DNA from 3 places in the Paenarthrobacter sp. GQ52 genome. Region 2 is predicted to be linked to each of the others. Evidence: riboswitches for the same ligand, from Rfam matches in the RefSeq annotation. Region 2 holds a riboswitch; each other region holds the start of a gene.
What was found. A riboswitch is a leader RNA that binds a small molecule or an ion and turns the genes downstream of it on or off. The one in region 2 is predicted to bind cyclic di-AMP.
Positions count from the first base shown of each region.

Region 1: linked by a shared signal. The riboswitch ahead of AC6CH8_RS00635 (C40 family peptidase) and the one ahead of AC6CH8_RS08085 (NlpC/P60 family protein) in region 2 are both predicted to bind cyclic di-AMP.
Region 3: linked by a shared signal. The riboswitch ahead of AC6CH8_RS11760 (hypothetical protein) and the one ahead of AC6CH8_RS08085 (NlpC/P60 family protein) in region 2 are both predicted to bind cyclic di-AMP.

Region 1 is NZ_JCAXEJ010000001.1:134,730-136,985, forward strand. It holds gene AC6CH8_RS00630 (M23 family metallopeptidase) at 1-562, shown strand, start outside; cyclic di-AMP (ydaO/yuaA leader) riboswitch at 708-870, shown strand; gene AC6CH8_RS00635 (C40 family peptidase) at 875-1,618, shown strand; gene AC6CH8_RS00640 (NlpC/P60 family protein) at 1,716-2,256, shown strand, end outside.
Region 2 is NZ_JCAXEJ010000004.1:204,171-206,426, forward strand. It holds gene AC6CH8_RS08075 (NCS2 family permease) at 1-10, opposite strand, end outside; gene AC6CH8_RS08080 (copper resistance CopC family protein) at 125-757, shown strand; cyclic di-AMP (ydaO/yuaA leader) riboswitch at 932-1,099, shown strand; gene AC6CH8_RS08085 (NlpC/P60 family protein) at 1,103-1,897, shown strand; gene AC6CH8_RS08090 (NAD(P)/FAD-dependent oxidoreductase) at 2,114-2,256, opposite strand, start outside.
Region 3 is NZ_JCAXEJ010000007.1:114,828-117,083, reverse strand. It holds gene AC6CH8_RS11760 (hypothetical protein) at 1-1,137, opposite strand, end outside; cyclic di-AMP (ydaO/yuaA leader) riboswitch at 1,140-1,286, opposite strand; gene AC6CH8_RS11755 (hypothetical protein) at 1,416-1,649, opposite strand; gene AC6CH8_RS11750 (ATP-dependent DNA ligase) at 1,695-2,256, shown strand, end outside.

The DNA.
Region 1 (2,256 bases), on a different contig from region 2:
TGCCCTCGCCGTCGCCGCCCCCGCTGGCAGCCAGCCCGAGGTTTCCGCCGCCGCGTCAGCCAAGATCGACTTCAGCCGCGCCGCCGTCGCCACTTCTGCCGACCCCGACGGGAAGCTGAAGCAGCTGCTCAGCGCGCAGTCGACTGAGAGCATCCAGCGGGCCTCGTCCGTTGGCAGCATGGCCAGCCCCCTGGACACGCTCACCACGGCATCCCCTTTTGGTTACCGCATCAGCCCCCTCACGGGTGGCGCAGGTGACTTCCACCGTGGCCAGGACTTCGTTGCCCAGTGCGGCACGGCTGTGCATGCAGCGGCCACCGGCAAGGTGACGTTCGCCGGATGGCACGAGTACGGCGGAGGCAACCGCGTTGTCGTTGACCACGGCAATGGCCTCGAGACCACGTACAACCACCTGTCGTCCTTCACCGTCCAGGTAGGCCAGACCGTAAACCGCGGCGACACCGTCGCCCTGAGCGGCACCACGGGCGCTTCCACCGGCTGCCACCTCCACTTCGAGGTCCAGGTCAACGGTGAAGTTGTAGACCCCATGGGCTGGCTCTAAGCCATTTGATGGTTGCCTCTCGCATTAGCGGGACGCCCCGTGACCTGAATGTGACATTCGCTTTCAAGTGTTGTAGCGTACAGAGCGCATCGGCTTTTTAGGGGGCCGGTGCACTTGAGTGGATTGCCTAGCTCTGCCACCGCTCAAGGTCCGTTCGCATAAATCGTCTGGCAGGGGCGGGGGAACCACTTCTGGCCTTCGAAAGAAGGCCTTGGGGTTAAGTCGCAAAAGCTTCCTTGGAAGCAGCGCGGCCGGATGACTCCCATCCGAATCCGACAGCTCACCTCGCAGGCATTGGGAGAGGCTACCTACGTGTCATCACGCACTACCCCTGCGCGCCATCGCGCCCAAACGGTTCGCACGAACCCGTTGAACACTCTTTCCAAGGCTGTTTCCTCCAACGCAGGTACCGTGGGCCGCCAGGCCGCCGTCCTTGCAGCAGCCTCAGGCCTCGTCCTCACCGTCGGCTTGCCGGCACAAGCAACAGACACCGACGTTTCCAAGTCGGAGGCCTCCAGCACCCAACAGCTGGTTGCTACCGCGGTGATTACCGCAGAACCGACAGCCACTGTCTCCTTCGAGAGCCCCACCGTGGCCACCCTGGAAGCCCCCAAGGTAGTACAGCGCGCAGCGCAGGTTACCGAGCGCGCGGCGGCCACCAGCGAAGAAACAGCGGAAGCAGTTACAGCGAAGTCTTCCGAGGCCAAGGATTCGGCCTCCAGTGCAGCTGCCTCCGGTCTCGCCGCCATTGCCTACACCGGCATCGGCTCTCCCTACGTTTGGGGCGGAACCACACCCAACGGTTGGGATTGCTCCGGCTTCACCCAGTGGGTCTACGCACAGGCCGGAATCAGCATCCCCCGCGTCAACGCCTGGACGGCCATGACGCCCACCAGCACTCCTGCTCCCGGCGACCTCGTCATGCAGAACGGCGGAGCCCACGTAGGCATCTACGTCGGCAACGGCATGATGATCAGCGCTTTGAACCCTGGCCAGGGAACGCTGCTGCACTCCGTAGCGTCCACCGGCACCTCCTCGTTCTACACCCTCCGCTAGAAAAATCCGGTTCGGGGTCGGCCGGCATTCCCCACATGCTGGCCAACCCACTACCCGCGTGCACCCCAACTGCATGCGGATACGAAAAGAGAAAATCATGACCAGTGCAAACAAGGTTGCACGGCACCGCGCTGAGGCCCCCAAGACCAGCTCGCTTGCCGTCATCGCCAAGGCCGTCAGCAACAACGCCGGTGGCGTTGGCCGCCAGGCAGCAGTTATTGCCGCAGCTTCAGGCCTGGTCCTGACCAGTGGCATCGCAGCCAACGCTGCCGATACCAACGTGGATCGCGAATCGACGTCCACGTCCACTCTTGACGTGCAGTCGGTAGTCCAGGCCACCATCGCCGCGGACTCCACTGTGGCCATCTCCTACGAGCGCCCCGTGGTCACAACGGTGGAAGCCCCGGCTCCCGTAGTAGTCGAGGAAGCTCCGGCTAAGGTTGAAGCCAAGGTCGAGAGCAACGAGGCAACCGCGGTTACCGCCAACGCAGCTCCGGCAGCCAATGCAACCGTTGCCGTCAGCAACGCGACCCCCGCTCCGGCAGCTCCCGCCGCATCCAGCGGCCTCGGTGCCGCTATCGCTGCTGCAGCTTACGCCCAGCTCGGCGTCACCCAGGACTGCACCATGCTTGTGACCA
Region 2 (2,256 bases):
GTTTGAGCATGAAGGTCTCCGGGGATCGAGGGGAGTTTGCTCTCAAATCCTATGTTGTCCGGTGTGGGCCCTTTGAACGATTCGCCTAGTCTGTAAGGAAGCCAACACTAGGAGAAACCGCCCCATGCGTACCATCCGCCCGCTTCTGGCCGCCGTCGTCGCTGCCCTTGCTTTCGCGTCCGCCTTGCTGTTTTCCGCGGCTCCGGCGTCCGCGCACGACGTCGCCGAGTCAACCGCGCCAGCCAACGGTGCCAGCGTGGCGGAAGTCCCGGCGTCGGTCTCCATCACGTTCAACAACCGCCCGCTCGCGATTGGTTCCGGCGTCACCGTGACGTCCGGCGGTGAGAACTGGGCGGACGGTCCGGTCGAAATCATTGACAGCCAGGCTGTCCAAAAGCTTCGCGAGGGCGCTCCAGTTGGTGAATACACCGTGGTATGGCGTGTAGTCAGCTCGGATTCCCACCCCATTGAGGGCACCTTCACGTTCACGGCCACCGCGGGAAGCACGACGACGGCGACTGGCCCGGTTGGTGCCTCGCCGTCGGTGTCGGCGCCGTCAGCCGCAGTACCGACGGCGGGTACCGCAGCGCCGGGAACGGGCAGCAGCGAGCCTGCCGCTGACGCCTCCCAACCCTTCCCTTGGAGCATTGTCGGGCTGGCTGTTGTTGCTGTGGGTCTCGTTATTTACCTTGCTGTTACCGCACGGAAGAAACTTGCAGCTTCCAACAGCCCTGATGGCGATACTTCCGCGGAATAACGCGGTTTTCTACGTACCTGCGAATATCTCGAAACGGACACTGCGACACGCCAGAAGCCCACTTCCCGTTACTTAAATGTGACTTCGGAGGAATCATCGCGTACGGTAGTACCTGTGCCTGTTCCACGTAGCGGGCACTTCCGGCCTGATTGCCTAGCTCTGCCGCAGTCCGGAATCCGTTCGCAGACAAACCTACGGCAGAGACGGGGAACCCAATTTAGGCCGCTTTCGAGCGTGCCTTGGGGTGAAGTCACGAAGCTTCCGCTGAACAGCGGGGGATAGTGGCCGGGTGACTCCCATCCGAATCCGACAGCTAACCTCGCAGGCATCGGGAGAGGCTCTTTCATGTCTTCACGCATTCTTCGCGGCCGTCGTAAGGCGGACAGCGTACGTCCTAATCCGTTCATCTCCATCTCGAAGGCAGTAGCCAGCAACGCTTCCGGCGCTGGCCGCCAGGCAGCTGTTATCGCAGCAGCCTCGGGCCTCGTTTTGACCGGTTCCATTGCTGCTCACGCAGCTGAGGCACCGGTTCAGCGCGACTCCAGCCCCGCAACGGTCGCTGAGACCGTTTCCGAGGCACCCACCAAGGTTGTAACCGCCCTGGCGACGGCTACCGTCAACTTCGAGCGTCCGGCCGTTGCTTCCGTAGCAGCTCCGGTCATCGAAAAGCCGGCTCCCGTTGTTGAGGCCCCTGTGGTCCAGAAGGCAGCCGTCACCACTGCTGCTGCAACAGCTCCCGTCGCCGCCCAGGCTGCGGTTGCTGCTCCTGTGGCCGCCGCACCGGCTGCCCCTGCTCCTGTAGCTGCTGCTCCCGCCGTTGGCGGCGTCAACGCAGCCATGGTTGCCTCGGCTTACGCACAGATCGGCGTCTTCCAGGACTGCACCGCCATGGTCGAGAAGGCTCTCGGCTCCGCTGGCATCCCGGTAGGCGACCTCGGTCCCATGCAGTTCATGAACTACGGCAAGGTCGTTAGCGATCCCCAGCCCGGTGACATGATCGTCCAGTCCGGCCACGTTGCTATCTACATCGGCAACGGCCAGGCAATCAGCGGTGGCATCAACGGCAACCAGACGGGTATCCACCCGATCAGCTGGTTGACCGCAACGGGTCCCCTGACCTACGTACGCGCTGGCGCATAAAGCCTCACGCTTCAGTTCAAAGGCCGGTGCCTTCAAAGACTAATGTCTTTGGAGGTACCGGCCTTTGGCGTTAAGTTCTGTTTGTTAATGTTCAGCAGGGAGAGATTGTTCAGCGAGGAACGTTCGACGGCGGGTCGATAGTCGCGTGGGCGGCGGGGCCCGTGTGGGCCCCTAGGCGTAGTGCCCCTAGGCGAGGTGCGCCCAGGTGTAGTGCCCCTAGGCGAGGGCGATGCCCGGACCTGCGGGCAGAGCAACCTTTGAGGAGATGGCTTGGCCCACTGCCTTGGCTTGCCGCAGCACTTCCTTGGGAGACGGGGTGATGAGGTCCCCAACGCCCACCAGGTGCATCCCTACCGCCC
Region 3 (2,256 bases), on a different contig from region 2:
CTTCGGGGTCGGAGCCGGCGACGACGACCCGGCCGCGGGTGCCTCGGCTAATGTCGCGGGCTGGCCGGCTTCCGAGGACGCTGTGGCAAGTGACGAGGCTGCTGGCGACGACGCTGATGGTGCGGAAGCCGTGGAATACGAGGCACTGGGCGCAGGGGCCGCGGAGCCCGAATTCCTGTCGGCACCGCTGGCTTCATGCGTAGGAGTTTCCTGGCCGAAGAACGGAAGCTCAAGGGCTTGCCCCAAGGTCCCGGCCGTCAGCACTAGTCCAAGCGCACCTGCAACCACGGCCATGCGCTGGCTCATGTGCTTGACCGACGCTGCTTTCCGAAGGGCGGCGTGGGGTTCGCGGCCGAAGGAGGAGGTGGACCCCAGGCTGGGCCTGGCCGCAGAGGGTGCGTCAGAGGGTGCGGCAGCCTGCCGGCGAACATCCTTGCGGCTTGCCAGTGCTGCCGACGCCGTTGCCGCGGCAGCAAGCTGCGCCGGAGACTTACCCCGAGGTGACTCGGTTTGCAGGGACTCGGTGCGGGGCGAGTCGTTGCTCGGTGACTCGGCGGCTTCGGGGGTGCTCGCGGATTCTTCGCGGGCAGGCACTACTGGAATGGCCGTCGTGGCAGGTTCCGGCGTTGAAGCCTGAACCACTGGAATGGCCGCGGTTGCAGGCTCCTGGGCGCTCAGCTCCTGAGGATCCGGCTCCACGCCAGCAGGGGGTGCGCTGGCCGGGGTCACAATAGGGATCGCCGCGGTAGGGGGTCCCGGTGTGGTCGACCTCCGAGCCGCTGGCTGCACCGTAGGTATCGCGGCAGTCATGGGTTCCGCCTGCTCGGACGGTTCGGGCGACGGCTGTGGGGCCGAGGCCTCAGGGGCAATCACGGCAAGGGCTGCACGCTCCCGCTCGGCTGCACGAATTTCCGCACGAGTGGCAGGCGCCACCGTGGTGGGCATGGCCGCAGTGGCGGGTTCCGGCGTCGTGCCTGTGTTAACCGTGCCTGTTACAGCAGCGTCAGTGTTAGTGGCGCCAGTGTCATCTGGGTTTCCGGTGGGGAATCCGCTGGGTTGGGCCCGACGGCGTCCGGTTGGCTTGGTGCGCTCGCCTTCAGTCTGGGCGCGGCGCGGCTGATCCATGGTTGGGGACATGGTGGTTGCCTCTCAACGCCTTCGAGGTTAGCTGTCGGGTTCGGACGAGGCCGTCCGGCCGCCTAAGCGGCTTCACCCCGAGGACTTGGATACCAAGCCCGGGAACTGTGGGTCCCCCGCCTCTGCCGCGGGTCTGGCGGATCCCGGATTGCGGCAGAGCTCGGCGTCAATCCGGAAGCGGCCCAGCGGAGATACGGGTCGCCCTACGACGGTACATGAGCCGGAAAGTAAAGTCACATTAATGTAACGGGCGGTAGGCCTGCCCAACCGAGGGGTTTCTATGACTTAGGCTTCGGTGCCGGTGCGGGAGCCGGCAACTCATGCTGGATCTTCTGGATCTGCACGGCTTGATGAGTTTCCGGGCGGAAGACTTCGTCCACGACTCCAAGCATCCCGCCGGTGGCTCCACGCCGGACTTTGCCCTGGCTGCTCCGGCGCGATGACCAGGACCAAACGCCGGCCAGCAGGGCCGGGAATCCGAGCACTGCCGCCAACACGAGCAAGATATCCATGGCCTAACACTAGCTTCGCGGTGCACCGGCAGGTAGACATTGTCTATGGACCTGCCTGTGATGCCACCCGTCTCGCCCATGCTCGCCAAATCCGTTCCGACCATCCCCGATGTTGGGCACTACGAACCCAAGTGGGACGGATTCCGGACCATCGTCTTCAAGGATGGCGACGAGATCATCCTGGGCAGCCGCAACGAGAAGCCAATGACCCGCTACTTCCCCGAAGTGGTGGAGGCTCTCAGGAAGAACCTGCCGGACAAATGCGTGATCGACGGCGAGATCGTCCTGATCGAGGGCAAGAGGCTCGAATTCGAGGTACTCCAGCAAAGGATCCATCCCGCCGACAGCCGCGTGAGGATGCTCGCCGAGAAGACTCCGGCTTCCATGATTGCGTTCGACATCCTGGCGCTGGGCGACGAGAACCTCATGGACAAGCCGTTCTCCGAGCGCCGCGCCATCCTGGAGCGTGCGCTCGCCAAGGCCGAGCCGCCTGTCCATGTGACCCCGGCAGTGACGGATCTCGAGCGGGCGCAGGAATGGTTCGTGCAGTTGGAAGGCGCGGGACTGGACGGGGTGCTGTCCAAGCCGTTGACCGGGGCCTATCAAC